Regions from separate parts of the Streptomyces chartreusis genome, predicted to be linked through region 1. Evidence: riboswitches for the same ligand, from Rfam matches in the RefSeq annotation. Region 1 holds a riboswitch; the other holds the start of a gene.
What was found. A riboswitch is a leader RNA that binds a small molecule or an ion and turns the genes downstream of it on or off. The one in region 1 is predicted to bind cyclic di-AMP.
Positions count from the first base shown of each region.

Region 2: it holds a riboswitch for cyclic di-AMP, as region 1 does, so the genes downstream of both, CP983_RS25710 (transglycosylase family protein) here and CP983_RS16880 (C40 family peptidase) in region 1, are expected to answer to the same signal.

Region 1 is NZ_CP023689.1:3,990,129-3,997,845, forward strand. It holds gene CP983_RS16865 (esterase/lipase family protein) at 1-103, shown strand, start outside; gene CP983_RS16870 (M23 family metallopeptidase) at 374-1,999, shown strand; gene pcrA (DNA helicase PcrA) at 2,065-4,551, opposite strand; cyclic di-AMP (ydaO/yuaA leader) riboswitch at 4,906-5,075, shown strand; gene CP983_RS16880 (C40 family peptidase) at 5,084-6,262, shown strand; gene CP983_RS16885 (tellurite resistance/C4-dicarboxylate transporter family protein) at 6,583-7,590, shown strand; gene CP983_RS16890 (hypothetical protein) at 7,568-7,717, opposite strand, start outside.
Region 2 is NZ_CP023689.1:5,852,359-5,860,075, reverse strand. It holds gene CP983_RS25740 (NAD(P)/FAD-dependent oxidoreductase) at 1-680, opposite strand, end outside; gene CP983_RS25735 (hypothetical protein) at 1,228-1,446, shown strand; gene CP983_RS25730 (Ppx/GppA phosphatase family protein) at 1,530-2,495, opposite strand; gene CP983_RS25725 (DUF501 domain-containing protein) at 2,625-3,143, opposite strand; gene CP983_RS25720 (FtsB family cell division protein) at 3,169-3,642, opposite strand; gene eno (phosphopyruvate hydratase) at 3,743-5,029, opposite strand; gene CP983_RS25710 (transglycosylase family protein) at 5,313-5,999, opposite strand; cyclic di-AMP (ydaO/yuaA leader) riboswitch at 6,004-6,203, opposite strand; gene CP983_RS25705 (transglycosylase family protein) at 6,412-7,470, opposite strand; gene CP983_RS25700 (cytochrome P450 family protein) at 7,637-7,717, opposite strand, start outside.

The sequences.
Region 1 (7,717 bases):
GCCGGTGCACCCGGCAGTCGCGACCGGGATCCGGCAGGCACTCGACTCCACTCGCACCGGAGCCGCGACCGTCGCCCAGGCCGACGGCATGACGGTGGCGTAACCACCCCGCCGCCACCCGTCGCCACCCCTGCGAACCGCCTCCGCACAGCCCGAGCAAAGCCGTCCGACATCGAACAATCTTCGAACACAAGGCCAACATCGCGCCCGCAGTCCGCCAAAACACGGCCGAATGCCCGTTTCCTTCGCGCGCGAAACCTGCCGAAGATTGTCGTGCCCGCGTACTGCCGGGTACAGTCGCCGCACTGCTCTGGCAGCCCCTGTAGTCGAGGCGAGAGAGAAGTTGGTGAACGATCGTCACCCGTCGGGGACCATGACGTCTCCGACTCCGGCTCCCGACGCCGCCTCGGCGCATTACGCGCCGTACGGCACGCAGGAAGCCCATTACGGTGACTCCACCACCTACGGCACCTACGACGCCACAGGTTTTGCGACCGCCGGTCACGCAGCACCGACCTTCGACGCGGACCCCCTGTTCGGCAGCCTCCCGGGCGAGGGCGCAGGCACCGGCACCGGCACGTACGACGCCACCCAGTGGTCCACCGGCAGCCACCACACCGCGCACTACGACGCCTACGCGGCCCAGCATCAGGCCGCCTACGACACCGGCGCGTACGAGACCGCGGCCTGGGGCACCGACCACGAGCGGCTCGCCTTCGTCCCGCAGCAGGCCAACGGCCATGACGTCTCGGGCCAGTGGGACGCGAACGCCTGGCTCCAGCCCGACCAGACGGCCGCCCCCCAGCCCGACCAGACCCAGAACTGGGCATGGGGCACGGCAGCTTTCGACACCGGGGCGTACGACGCCACCCAGTGGAACTCCGACGGCAGCACGACGCAGACGACCGGCGACTTCGAGCCGTCAGCAGAATCCTTCGACCAGCAGGCGACCGCGCACTTCGACCAGATCGAGCACGGCGCTGCCGCGGGTTACGACGAGCACACGCCGTACGACGAACACGCGGCCTATGAAGAGCACGCGGGCTACGACGAGCACACGGGCTACGACGAGCACGCCCCGTACGAGGACCACACGGCCTCCTACGACGAGCACGCGCCGTACGACCACGCCTCGTACGACGACCAGGCCCAGCACGAAGGCGAGTTGACCGCCACCGGCGAACTCCCCGCCGTGGCCCCTCTCCTCGACGACCAGGAGGAGACCACTCCGGCCCCCTCCCCCCGCGCCGGCTCCCGCAGCGGAGCGCGCTCCCGCCGCCGTACGCCCCCGAAGCGTTCCGCGCTGCTGACGATCGCCGTGCCCTCGGCCTGTGTCATGGGCGTCGCGGGGATCGCCGCCGCCTCCGTCGGCAACCTGACCGACGACAAGGACGCCTCCACGCTCGCCTCCGAGGGCGCCGCCGTGAAGCCGTCCACCGCGAACAACAAGCTGGACACCCAGCTCGAGAGCCTCTCCGCCGGCGCCGACGACTTCGCCGACCGGGCCAGCCGTACGCAGGAGCGCATCGACCTCAAGGCGCAGCAGGCGGCCGAGAAGCGCAAGGCCGCCGAGGAGGCCGCCCGCAAGGAGCGGCTGCGTCCGAAGTTCGCGGTTCCGGTCGCGCAGCACGGCCTCAGCGCCTACTTCGGCCAGTCCGGCATCAACTGGATGTCCGTGCACACCGGCATCGACTTCCCGGTGTCGTACGGCACGACGGTGATGGCCGCGACCGACGGCACCGTCCGCACACAGTGGAACAGCGCCTACGGCAACATGATGATCGTGACCGCGAAGGACGGCACGGAGACGTGGTACTGCCACCTCTCCAGCTACCGCGTCGCCTCCGGTACGACCGTCAAGGCCGGCGACCCGATCGCGTACTCCGGCAACTCCGGCAACTCGACGGGCCCGCACCTGCACTTCGAGGTCCGGCCCGGCGGCGGCTCGGCGATAGACCCGCTGTCGTGGCTGCGCAGCCACGGGGTCGACCCGTCGTAAGCAAGTCCACGGCCTGAACACGCGCCCCCGCCCTGCAAACGGCAGCGGGGGCGCACTTGTCGGCGCTAGAGCTTCTCCACCGGCGCGTACCGCAGCAGCAGCCGCTTCGGCTTGGTGTCCCCGAAGTCGATCGTCGCCTCGGCGTTCACGCCCGTGCCCTTCACACCCGTCACCGTGCCGAGCCCGAACTGGTCGTGCGTGACACGGTCGCCGACGGCGAGCTGGACGACCGGCTTCTCGGAGGTGCGGCGCGTGGCGAAGCCGGACGCGCCCGACGCCGAGGAACGCGAGCGGGACGACGACAGCGAGGCGGCGACCCCGGACACGGGCCCGGAGGAGACCGGCGCGGTCGCCCCGGTGCGCTTCCAGTCCACGTGCGCCGCCGGGATCTCCTCCAGGAAGCGGGACGGCGGGTTGTACGACGGCTGCCCCCACGCGCTGCGCATCGCCGAGCGCGTCAGATACAGCCGCTCACGCGCGCGCGTGATGCCGACGTACGCGAGCCGCCGCTCCTCCTCCAGCTCCTTGTTCTGGCCGAGGGCGCGCATGTGCGGGAAGACGCCGTCCTCCATGCCGGTGAGGAAGACTACCGGGAACTCCAGGCCCTTGGCGGTGTGGAGGGTCATCAGGGTGATGACGCCGGAGCCGTCCTCCTCCTCGTCCGGGATCTGGTCGGAGTCGGCGACCAGCGCGACCCGCTCCAGGAAGTCGGAGAGCCCGCCGACGGCCTCGCCCTCGCCCGTCTCCTGCTCGAACTCCAGGGCGACGGCCGCGAGTTCCTGGAGGTTCTCGATACGGGTCTCGTCCTGCGGGTCGGTGGAGGCCTGCAACTCGGCGAGGTAGCCGGTCCGTTCGAGGACCGCCTCCAGGACCGTCGCCGGTCCCGCGCCGGACTCGACGATCGTACGGAGCTCCTCCATCAGCGTGTTGAACCGCTTGACGGCGTTGGTGGACCGCGCGGCCATGCCGTACGCCTCGTCGACGCGCTTCAGCGCCTGCGGGAAGCTGATCTTCTCCCGCTGCGACAGCGCGTCGATCATCGCCTCGGCACGCTCGCCGATGCCCCGCTTGGGCACGTTCAGGATGCGCCGCAGCGGCACGGAGTCCTCGGGGTTGGCCAGCACCCGCAGGTAGGCGAGGACGTCCCGGACCTCCTTGCGCTCGTAGAAGCGGACCCCGCCGACGACCTTGTAGGGCAGCCCGACGCGGATGAAGATTTCCTCGAAGACACGGGACTGGGCGTTCGTCCGGTAGAAGACGGCGACGTCGCCGGCCTTCGCGTCGCCCGCGTCCGTCAGTCGGTCTATCTCCTCGGCGACGAACTGCGCCTCGTCGTGCTCGGTGTCGGCGACGTAGCCGGTGATGCGCGCGCCCGCGCCCGCGTTGGTCCACAGGTTCTTGGGGCGGCGGGACTCGTTGCGTTCGATGACGGCGTTGGCGGCGGTCAGGATCGTCTGCGTCGACCGATAGTTCTGCTCCAGCAGGATGGTCGTCGCCTCCGGGTAGTCCTCCTCGAACTGGAGGATGTTGCGGATGGTGGCGCCCCGGAAGGCGTAGATCGACTGGTCGGCGTCACCCACCACGCACAGCTCGGCGGGCGGGACGTCGTGGGAGCTCGGCGGCACGTCGACGGGATGCTCGCCGGTCCCGACGAGCTCGCGCACCAGCGCGTACTGGGCGTGGTTGGTGTCCTGGTACTCGTCCACCAGCACATGGCGGAAGCGCCGGCGGTAGTGCTCGGCGACGTCCGGGAAGGCGCGCAGCAGGTTGACCGTCGTCATGATCAGGTCGTCGAAGTCGAGGGCGTTGGCCTCCCGCAACCGCGACTGGTACAGGGCGTACGCCTGAGCGAGGGTCTTCTCGAAGCCGTCGGTCGCCTGGGCGGCGAAGTCCTCCTCGTCGATCAGCTCGTTCTTCAGGTTGCTGATCTTGGCGCTGAAGGACTTGGGCGGGAACCGTTTGGGGTCGAGATCCAGATCACGGCACACGAGCGCCATCAGCCGCTTGCTGTCGGCGGCGTCGTAGATCGAGAAAGAAGACGTGAACCCGAGCTTCTTGCTCTCCCGCCGCAGAATGCGCACGCACGCGCTGTGGAAGGTCATCACCCACATCGCGTTGGCGCGCGGGCCGACGAGCTGCTCGACCCGCTCCTTCATCTCGCCCGCGGCCTTGTTGGTGAACGTGATCGCGAGGATCTGCCCCGGATGCACGTTCCGCTCGGCGAGCAGGTGGGCGATGCGATGGGTGAGCACACGCGTCTTGCCGGACCCGGCGCCGGCCACGATGAGCAGCGGGGTGCCGGAGTGGACGACGGCGGCACGCTGGTTGTCGTTCAGCCCCTCCAGCAGCGCCGCGGCGTCGATGACCGGCCGCGGGGCGCCGTCGCGGTAGTGGCCGTCCCGGTCCGGTGGCACGTCGAACTTCCCACCGAACAGATCGTCCGGAACCGGTTCCGGAGCGTGGTCGTCCTCGGGCGGCGGCGGGTGCTCTTCCCCGTGGGCCCGAGGGGCCTGGAGGTCCGCCAGGAAGCTGTCGTCAAAGAGGCTGCTCATCGCTCTCCGAGTCTAGGCCGCCCCACTGACAGCCCGCCCCCACCCTCGAGACATCCCCGCCCTCGAACCCCCGACAATCAGCCCCCACTTCCTCCCTCACCCCCAGCAACGACCCCACCACAACCCGCAACCGACCACCCCAGACAACCACCAACACGCCCAAATCAACCCACACACACCCCCCACCCCCAAAACCCCGCACGCACCCCCGAACCAATCACCGCCCGCTACGTTTGGGACCAAGGTCACGAAAATGTATCGGGCATATCGAACATCAACCTTCACAGGGGCCACACGAGTTGGCTACCGTGCCGGGCAGGCCGTACGACCCCCACCGGCGAACGACGCCGGGCCGCACGGCCTCCGCCGAGTCCGGCACGCCTCACGGCGACCGGAGCCGGGGACCCACCGAACTTGGGGTGAATCGGCCCGACTTCCCTCGCGGGGACCGGCCGTAGGGCAACCCTTCCGAACCACCCGCCCGAACCCGACAGCTAACTCGGTAGGCGGAATATGGAAGGAGTCGCCTCCCTTGGCGTCGCACCGCAAGTCGCGTCCCGCCGGTACGCGCGTAGCAGGCATACGCACCCCTGCCCTCGCCACGGCAGCCCTCACGTCCGTGGCCCTGCTGTCCCAGACGGCCAACGCCAGCCCGTCGACGGACGACAAGCCCAGCCTCGAAGAGGTCGAGAAGAAGGTCGACGACCTCTACCGCCAAGCGGAGTCGGCAACCGAGAAGTACAACTCGGCCAAGGACAAGACCACGAAGCAGCGCAAGCGCGTCGACACCCTCCTCGACGACGTCGCCAAGCGCACCCAGAAGCTCAACGAAGCCCGCGAGGAACTCGGCCGCAACGCAGCCGCCCAGTACCGCACCGGCGCCGCGGCCCCCGACACGGCGACCTTCCTCCTGGCGGACAACCCGCAGGACTACTTCGACCAGACCCAGCTGATGGACCGTATGACCGGCCGTCAGAAGGAGTCGGTCGACGACTACTTCACCCAGCAGTCCGAGACGATGGAGAAGCGCCGGGAGGCCACCCAGAGCCTCGAGACGCTCACCGACTCGCAGAACGACCTCAAGTCGGCCAAGGCCACCGTCCAGCAGAAGCTCTCCGACGCGCGCGAGCTCCTCTCGAAGCTGACGGCCGAGGAGAAGGCCCGCCTCGCCGCGATCGAGAAGCGCAAGCAGGAGGAGGCCGCCCGCAAGGCCGCGGAGCTGGCCCGCCAGCAGGCGGCGGCCGAGCGCCAACGCCAGGAGGCGGCAGCCGCCGCCCAGCAGCAGGAGAGCACCCAGCCGCCCGCCGACTCGGGCACCTCGGACTCCTCGAACTCGTCGGACTCCTCGTACGCCACCAAGGCCGAGAAGACCCTGGCCTTTGCCCGCTCCCAGATCGGCAAGCCGTACGTCTGGGGCGCCACCGGCCCCGACTCCTACGACTGCTCCGGCCTCACCCAGGCCGCCTGGAAGGCCGCCGGCGTCGACATCCCCCGCGTCACCTACGACCAGGTCAACGCCGGCACCACGGTCCCCCTCTCCAGCGCCCAGCCCGGCGACCTGGTCTTCTTCTACGACGACGTCACCCACGTGGGCATCTACATCGGCAACGGCATGATGATCCACGCCCCCAAGCCCGGCGCGTACGTCCGCGAGGAGTCGATCTACTACGACGGAGAGTCGTCGATCCACAGCGTGGTCCGCCCGGCCTGACAGGAACGGACGCTTCCCCGGCACGCACGCGGTACCCGCAGTCGCCCACGGCGGTGAGGGGACGTGCCGGGGGGTGTCCGCCCGCAGCGGCGGGCGTCAAGAAACAGCACCCTCCTAAGTCAGGCCAACCGCCCGACCGAGGACGGACACCCCCCGGCACGTCCCCGCCCCACCACACAACCGCAGGCGCTACGCAAGCCCCCACCCGGCGCGACGGGCCGCCGCAGGCACCCCACCCGAACACCCGACACAGCACGATTTCCCGACACCCCCGAGCGCGCCCCACGGCCATCCCCCACCCGGCTCCATAGCATCGCCCCATGCCCGGCCCCACGACCCCCACCTCCCCGCTCCACACCTGGTGGTCGCAGCGACCCCCCACAGCCGGCGCCGCGGTCATGGCCACCGGCATCCTCTCGGTAGCCCTGCACCAGACGGACTACGAGACCCTCTCCCGCATCGCCCTGGCCCTCGCCTGCACGGCCTGGCTGGCCCTGGCCGCCGACTTCACCGCCCGCTTCCTCCAGGATCGCGAAAGATGGCTGAAAGAGGCGGCCACCCCCGCCGCCCTCACCGCCATCGCCGCGACGACAGTCCTGGGCACCCGCTTCACCGCCCTCGGCTGGGTGACCCTCGCCGAGGCCCTCCTGGCCCTGGCCACCGCGCTCTGGCCGGTGCTCCTGCTCACCGTCCTGCGCCACTGGCGCCGCCAGATGCCCGGCGCGATCTTCCTGGGCTGCGTGGCCACAGAGGGCCTGGCCGTACTGGGCGCCACGCTCGCCGCCGCCGAGACCACGGCATGGCTCGCCCACATGGCGCTCGTCTTCTTCTGGCTCGGCCTGGTCCTCTACGTCGTGGCCCTGCCCCGCTTCGACCGGCGCCAGCTCGCCCGAGGCGCCGGCGACCAGTGGGTGGCGGGCGGCGCCCTCGCCATCTCCGCACTGGCCGGCTCGAAGCTGCTCGCCGCCGACAGCCCCGCCCTCTACCTCTGGAACGACGACGACTACGGCGTCCTGCGCACGGTGACCGTCGCCCTGCTCGTACTCGACATCGCCTGGTACTCCCTCCTGCTCCTCACCGAGTTCGCCTGGCCGCGCCTGCGCTACGACGTTCGCCGCTGGGCCACGGTGTTCCCGATGGGCATGACGGCAGCGGCGACACTCTCCGTCGGCACGGCCCTGGACGCCTCATGGCTGGAGCACCCGGGCGAGGCACTGATGTGGATCGCGATCGCGGCCTGGCTGGCGGTCACGGCGGGCGCGGTCCGGAGCTACACGCGCCCCGGCACTCGCCGCGGCACCGACGTCACGTCCACAGCACAGCGATGAAGACGTTCGCCATGGCCAGCAGCCCCACCAGCCCGAACAGCCGCTTGTCCACGGTCTCCTCGTCCCGCTTCACATAGACGAGCCCGAGGATCACGACCAGCAGCGCCAGCTTCACGCCGATCTTGAT
Region 2 (7,717 bases), 1.9 Mb from region 1:
TCCTTGCCGTACTGGCCGAGCTTGGGACCGACCTCGGGAAGGATCTTGTCGGCGGCGTCGACGAGGACGAACCGCATGTCCTCGCGGGAGACGCTGGTGTAGTACTTGGCCGCGTCGCGGGCCATGTCCTCGACCTCACCGATGGTCTCGGCGCCGGCGAAGCCGCCGCCGATGAAGACGAAGGTGAGCGCCTTGCGGCGGATCTCCTCGTCGGTGGTGGAGTCGGCCTTGTCCAGCTGCTCGAGGACGTGGTTGCGCAGGCCGATGGCCTCCTCGATGCCCTTCATGCCGATGCCCTGCTCGGCGAGGCCGGGGATCGGGAAGGTGCGGGAGACCGCGCCCATCGCGATGACCAGGTAGTCGAAGGGCAGCTCGTACGCCTCGCCGACCAGCGGGGCGATCGTGGCGACCTTGCGGTCCTGATCGATGGTGGTGACCCGGCCGGTGAGGACCTCCGCCTTGGGCAGCACGCGTCGCAGCGGGACGACGACGTGGCGCGGGGAGATGCTGCCGGCGGCGGTTTCGGGGAGGAAGGGCTGGTAGGTCATGTACGACCGGGGGTCGACGACCGTGACGGTCGCCTCTCCGTAGCGCATCTTCTTGAGGATGCGCCGAGCTGCGTACAGGCCTACGTACCCACCGCCTACTACGAGGATCCTGGGACGCTCCGTGGTGCTCATGCCATCGAGTATCCACCCGCCTCAGGGGGGTCGCTCGTGCGCCCCTTCACAAGCTCTTCCACACCCTGTGCTACTATCCCCGGCCCGCGTGACACAGGTCATGGTCACTTGCGGGAACCGGCGTGCGGTACGACCCGTTGTCAATGCCGCGTGAGCTGCCTCTCTGTCGCAACGGGCCCTCTGTGAGGGGCACCTGGCAGCCTCCGCCGAAGGACCCCCGAAGCCTCCTTACACGAGGCATCTGAACATGTTCAAGGGCCTGTTCACCCCTCGGAAGGGTCAACCGGCACCTGGACATGCTCCGACAGGGCCGAATTCCTTGTGAAGAACTTCACGAACATTCTCGGGCGGGCCGCTCCGGGAGGGCTCCAAGGGGCTCGGAAGCCCCCTCGAAAGCGCTCACACGCTAGCCGTACCGCTCACTCGATGGCTACCGGCAGGTAGCAAAACGAGACACGAACCACCCCGTACCTGCGATCTGAGGCACCGTCACCCGTCCAGCCACTCTCCGCGCGAAAATGATCAGAAGGGCACATAGCGTGCAGCCATGATCACTTCACGGAAGGCCCCCAAGCGGGCCGGCAAGCGAATAGTCTCGGTCGGCGTTGCCCTCGGCATCGCCATGGCGACGGGCGCCCTCACGGCGGCGTCCGCCTCGGCCATGACGCCCGTCCATTCCTCCAAGGCCACCCTCGCACAGGCGAGTCACGGTTACGGCGGAGACGACGACGGGTGCAGCGGCCTCATCGTCATCCTCTGCAACTGACGTCGGCCCGCTCGGGCTCGCACGACGGCCCCGGTTCCCTCCCGCAGGAAGGGCACCGGGGCCGTTCGGTGTCGCGGCGCGGATCAGTGGCCGTTGCCGGCGGCCTCTTCCGCGACCTTGAAGGCGATGCCGTCGAGGATGTCGTGCTCGCTGACGACGACCTCCTCGGCGCCGGTCCGCTCCATGATCGCCAGCAGCACCAGCGCGCCGGCCGCGATGACGTCGACCCGGCCCGGGTGCATGGAGGGCACGGCCGCGCGCTCGGCGTGGGTGGAGCGCACCAGCCGGTCGGTGATCTCACGGACCCGGTCGAGGGTGACCCGGGAGTGGTGGATGCGCGCGGAGTCGTACTCGGGCAGGTCCTGCGCGATCGCCGACACCGTGGTGACCGAACCGGCCAGTCCCACCAGCGTCTTCGCCTCGCGCAGCGGCACCGTCTCCTCGGCGAGGTCGAGGGCAGCCTCGATGTCGGCCCGTATCGCGGCGACCTGTTCGGCGGAGGGCGGGTCGGAGACCGCGCCGTCGCGCACCAGGTGCCGCTCGGTCATCCGCACACAGCCGACGTCCACGGAGCGCGCCGCGCGGACGTGTTCCTCGCCGACGACGAACTCGGTCGAGCCGCCGCCGATGTCGACGACCAGATAGGGCCGGTGCAGATCCGTCCGCCCGGTCAGCTCCCTGGTCGCGCCGGTGAAGGAGAACTCCGCCTCCTGGTCCCCGGTGACGACCTCGGGCTCGACGCCCAGGATGTCCATGACGCCGCGCACGAACTCGTCCCGGTTCTCGGCGTCCCGCGAGGCGGACGTGGCGACGAAGCGCAGCCGCTCGGCGCCGTGCTCCTTGATGATCGCCGCGTAGTCGCGGCAGGCGGCGAAGGTGCGCTCCAGCGCCTCCGGCGCCAGCCGCCCCGTACGGTCGACCCCCTGGCCGAGGCGCACGATGGTCATCCGGCGGTCCAGATCGACGAGTTCACCGGTGGCCGGATCGACGTCGGCGACAAGGAGCCGGATGGAGTTCGTACCGCAGTCGATGGCGGCGACGCGGGTCATAGGGGACCTTTCAGGTACGGAGGCTCTTTCAGCCTGTCCGGCGTTTGAGGTCGAGGCCGTTCAGGCCGATGCGGGGGTCCGGGGGCGCAGCCCCCGGGACGGGACGGGCAGGGGCGGCGGGGGGCGAGATCACTCCGCCGCGACCACGCACGGTCCCTTCATCCACCACTCCGGCAGCATCGCGATCGCCTCGTCGCCGAGCGGGTTCACGCCCGGGCCGGCCGCCAGCGAGTGCGCGACCAGCACGTGCAGGCACTTCACCCGGTCCGGCATCCCGCCCGCGCTCGGGAACCCGGTCAGCTCCTCGATCTCGTCCCGCCGCCGGATGTAGTCCTCGTGCGCGGAGCGATACGCGGCGGCCAGCTCCGGATCGCTCTCCAGCCGCGCCGACATCTCCTTCATCACCCCGTTCGCCTCCAGCGTGCCGATCGCCGAGGAGGCCTTCGGGCACGTCAGGTAGTACAGCGTCGGGAAGGGCGTGCCGTCGGGCAGGCGAGGGGCCGTCTCGACCACGTCCGGCTGGCCGCACGGGCACCGGTGCGCGATCGCGCGCAGCCCGCGCGGAGGACGGCCGAGCTGCTGCTTGAAGGCCTCGACATCCGCGTCGGTGGGCTCGGTGCGCGGGGTGGGCGGCGGGGGCGTTTCCATGCCTGTCTTTCTATCGGTTCGGATCTCACCGGGCGGCGTCGGCCTTGTCGACACCGTCCCAGATGTTCGCGTACCAGGGTCGGTCGGCCGCGCTCTGGTCGGTCCGCGACTTCCTGGCCGCGTCCGGGTCGACCACGATGTAGCCGGTCTCCCCGGGCATCACATAGTGCAGCCGCTGCCGGATCTGCTGCTCGGCGTACGCGTCGTCCTGCCAGCGTGCCTTGATGTCACGCAGGTCCTCGACGCGCTGTGCGGCCTCCTCCTTCTCGCGCTGGAGGTCGGCGATCTCGGCACGCTGGGAGACGTACTGCCTTATGGGGTAGGCCAGCGCCACGACCAGGGAGCAGACCACCAGCGCGAGCAGCGCGGCCCGTCCGGTGAGCCGGGAACGCCGGGCCTGCCGCTTTGTCTGGGAGCGGTAGACGCGGGCCGCCGTCTGCTCGCCGAGCAACCGGATCCTGGTCGCGGTGGAGAAACGGTCCCGGTCCTTGACGGCCATCGGCTCTCGCCTCCCCTTTCACGTGCATACGTCCCCGCACACGGTACGGGACCGAGTACGGGGACGTACGTACGACTGGCTAAGCCTTACCCAGGTGGGGTCAGCCCTTGAAGCGCGGGAAGGCGCTGCGGCCGGCGTACACCGCGGCGTCGTCGAGGATCTCCTCGATGCGCAGCAGCTGGTTGTACTTGGCGACGCGCTCGGAGCGGGCCGGGGCGCCGGTCTTGATCTGGCCGCAGTTGGTGGCGACGGCCAGGTCGGCGATGGTGACGTCCTCGGTCTCGCCGGAGCGGTGCGACATCATGCACTTGAAGCCGCTGCGCTGGGCCAGCTCGACGGCGTCCAGGGTCTCGGTGAGCGAGCCGATCTGGTTGACCTTCACGAGCAGCGCGTTGGCGGCGCCGTCCTCGATGCCGCGGGCCAGGCGCTCCGGGTTGGTGACGAACAGGTCGTCGCCGACGATCTGGACCTTGTCGCCGAGCTTGTCGGTGAGGACCTTCCAGCCCGCCCAGTCGTCCTCGAACAGCGGGTCCTCGATGGAGACGAGCGGGTAGGCCGCCACGAGCTCCTCGTAGTACTCCGTCATCTCGGCGGCGGAGCGCTCCTTGCCCTCGAAGAGGTACTTGCCGTCCTTGTAGAACTCGGAGGCGGCGACGTCGAGCGCGAGGGCGATCTGCTCGCCGGGGGCGTAGCCGGCTTCCTTGATGGCCTCGAGGATGAGGTCGAGGGCCTCGCGGTTGGAGCCGAGGTTCGGGGCGAAGCCGCCCTCGTCGCCGAGGCCGGTGGACAGGCCGCGGCCCTTCAGCACCTTCTTGAGGGTGTGGTAGACCTCGGTGCCCCAGCGCAGGGCCTCGGAGAAGGACTCCGCGCCGATCGGGGCGATCATGAACTCCTGGATGTCGACGTTGGAGTCCGCGTGGGATCCACCGTTGAGGATGTTCATCATCGGGACGGGCAGCAGGTGCGCGTTCGGGCCACCGAGGTAGCGGAACAGCGGCAGGTCGGACGCCTCGGAGGCGGCGTGGGCCACGGCGAGGGAGACGCCGAGGATGGCGTTGGCGCCGAGGGAGCCCTTGTTGTCGGTGGCGTCCAGGTCGAACATGGCCTGGTCGATCAGGCGCTGCTCGGTGGCGTCGTAGCCGACCAGCTCCGGGCCGATCTGCTCGATGACGGCGAGGACGGCCTTCTCGACACCCTTGCCCTGGTAGCGGTTCGGGTCACCGTCGCGGAGCTCGATGGCTTCGAAGGCACCCGTCGAGGCGCCGGACGGAACGGCGGCACGACCCGTGCTGCCGTCGTCGAGGCCGACCTCGACCTCGACCGTGGGATTGCCTCGGGAGTCCAGGATTTCCCGGGCTACGACGACGTCGATGGACGGCACGAGCATCTCCTTCATGGGATGTGACGCGGGTACGCAGTCCGCGGTGGGTACTGCGAGACGAGCCTAACCGGCTCCGGGCATCAGACCAGCGGTCGACCGCCCCGTGGACAGAACCGAGAGTAAATTGTTTCCGAACGGAACAAAGACACGGTACAAAAAACCCCGCCCCGGTGCGTACGGGGGAAGACGCACCGAGGCGGGGAGCATGGGGACGGGGGTGACCCTCACGACGCCCTCACTATGAGGTCCACGTATGTGAAGGCGCCGTGGTTCAGCTGTCGCCCGTCTGTTACTTCAGGTGCAGCTGCTGACCGGGGTAGATCAGGTTGGCGTCCTCGACGATGTCCTTGTTCAGCTTGAAGAGCTTCTCCCAGCCGCCCTTGACGTCGTGCTCGGCCGCGATCGAGCTGAGGGTGTCACCCTTGGCGACCTTGTACTCGCCGTCGCCCTTCTTGACCTTCTTGCCGGTCGGGGTGGTGACGGTCTTGGTGCTCTTCTTGGCGGCCGGGCGGTCGGCGGAGCGGGAGGCCGACTGCTGCTCGGAGGAGCGCGTGGTGGACTCGGTGCTCTGCGAGGAGCCGGCGGAGGAGCCGTTGTACGCGGCGCTCGACAGGCCGGTGCCGCAGTTCGGCCAGGCACCCTTGCCCTGGCCCGCGAGGACCTTCTCGCCTATCGCGATCTGCTGGGCCTTGGTGGCCTGGTCGGCGGTGGCGGCGTACTGGGTGCCGCCGTACGCGGCCCAGGTGGAGGCGGAGAACTGCAGACCGCCGTAGTAGCCGTTGCCGGTGTTGATCGACCAGTTGCCGCCGGCCTCGCACTGGGCGACGGCGTCCCACTCGGAGGCGGTGGCGGCGGAGGCGCTGCCCGCGGCCATCAGCGGGGCGGCGACGGCGGCGGCACCGGTGACGCCGACGACGGCGATGGCGCGAGCGGCCTTGGACGGACGACGGTGCTTGCCCTTGCTGGAAAACAGCATGGTTGGATCCCCTCACCGACGCCTACGAGGTGAGCTGTCGGGTTCGGGCCGGTTGAGTTGCCCGGCCGCGCAGGTGCACCTTTCGGCTCCCGCTGCGCGACTTCACCCCGAGCCGGTTCCGGCGGCGCGGCCCCGAAGGACCTCAACTGCCGGACCCGGCGCAAACCTTGGGTCCCCCGCTCCTGCCTACGGCGCTTGACGCGACGACTGTTCCCGTACGGCCGCCGGCAGGATTCGGCGTGACGGCTGTAGGGGCCCGCTCTGGTGGCGAGCGGTCACGACCGTAGACACGCGATTCGCGGAATTACAAAGACGATCAGGGCTTCTGAGATCTATCTCTCACTACTTTCAAAACGGACATTCAACGCGAAACGTGACGTGAACTGCCGTTGTTTTTCGCCCTGTTCGCCCGTTATTCGACGGGGACGTCCAGCGTCTGACCGGGAGCGATGTGGTCAGCTTCGGCACCGATGGCCTGCTCGTTCGCCCGGTACAGCGCGCGCCATCCGCCGTCGAGGTCAAGGGAGTCGGCGATGGAGGCGAGCGTGTCGCCCTCGCGGACCTTGTACGAGGCGTGGCGCCCGGCGGACTTGGTGCTCGCCTCGCCGGCGCCGCTCTCTTCGGCGCTGGGGCCGCGGTGCTTTCCGGTGCCGCTCGTCACCTCTTCGACCGCACCCTTGGCCTCGCCGTCGACCGAACCGGTGTCGACGAGGCTCCAGGAACCGGCATCCTGTGACCAGTTGTCCTGATTGTCCGCCTCAGGCGCCTCGGCGGGCGAGCCCTCCGGCGACTGAGACGCCGTCGCCTCGGGCGACGCATCGGACTTCGAGGACTTGTCGGACTTCGACGATGAAGACGGAGAAGAAGAGGACTTCCCGGGCGATTCGGACGAATCATCCGGAGTGCCGCTCGCCGACTGCGAGGGATCACCGGACGGCGTGGACGCCTCCGAGGAACCGTCGGAGTCGGAACCCTCTGACGAATCAGATGAATTCGACGAGCCGGACGAGTTGGACGAATCGAGCAATCCGGAGGATCCGGACACCTCGGAGGGCGAGTCGCCCTCCACCCCGGTGTCGAGGTCGACCGATCCGGACTTCTTGGTGAGCCCGTTGAGCACCGCGCACGTGCCCCACGGCTTGGTCCCCTGGTCCGCGAGGATCTTCTGCGCCACGGCGATCTGCTGCGAGCGGCTGGCCAGGTCGGGGCTGGTGGCGTAGTCGAGGCCGCCGTACGCCTCCCAGTCGTCCTGGGTCAACTGGAGACCGCCGTACTGCCCGTTGCCTTCGTCGGCGCTCCACGAGCCGCCGCTCTCGCACTCGGCCACCTTGTCCCAGACGGTTCCGTCGGCCGCGCTCGCGCCGGTGGCGCCGAGGAGCGGGATGGCGATCGCGGATCCGGTGACTCCGGCCGCGACGAGGAGAGCCGGAGCCTGACGGGGGCGACGGTGACGACCGTTCCCGGAGAGCATGCGGGGACCTTTCGCGAGGCAGCACTGAACACGGCGCGTAAAACCTGGACGCCTTGTTGATCCGTGAACGTATAGGCAGACGATCACTTGTCACAAGTTAATGCCGCGTAGATCACGTGAAGATCACAGACATGAGTGCGTGTCACGTTTGCCGAGGGGGACGTACTCACCCAACGGGGGTGAACTCCACCGGAAGCATACGCAGTCCGCGCATGATGAGTCCGCCCCGCCACCTCAACTCCTCGGG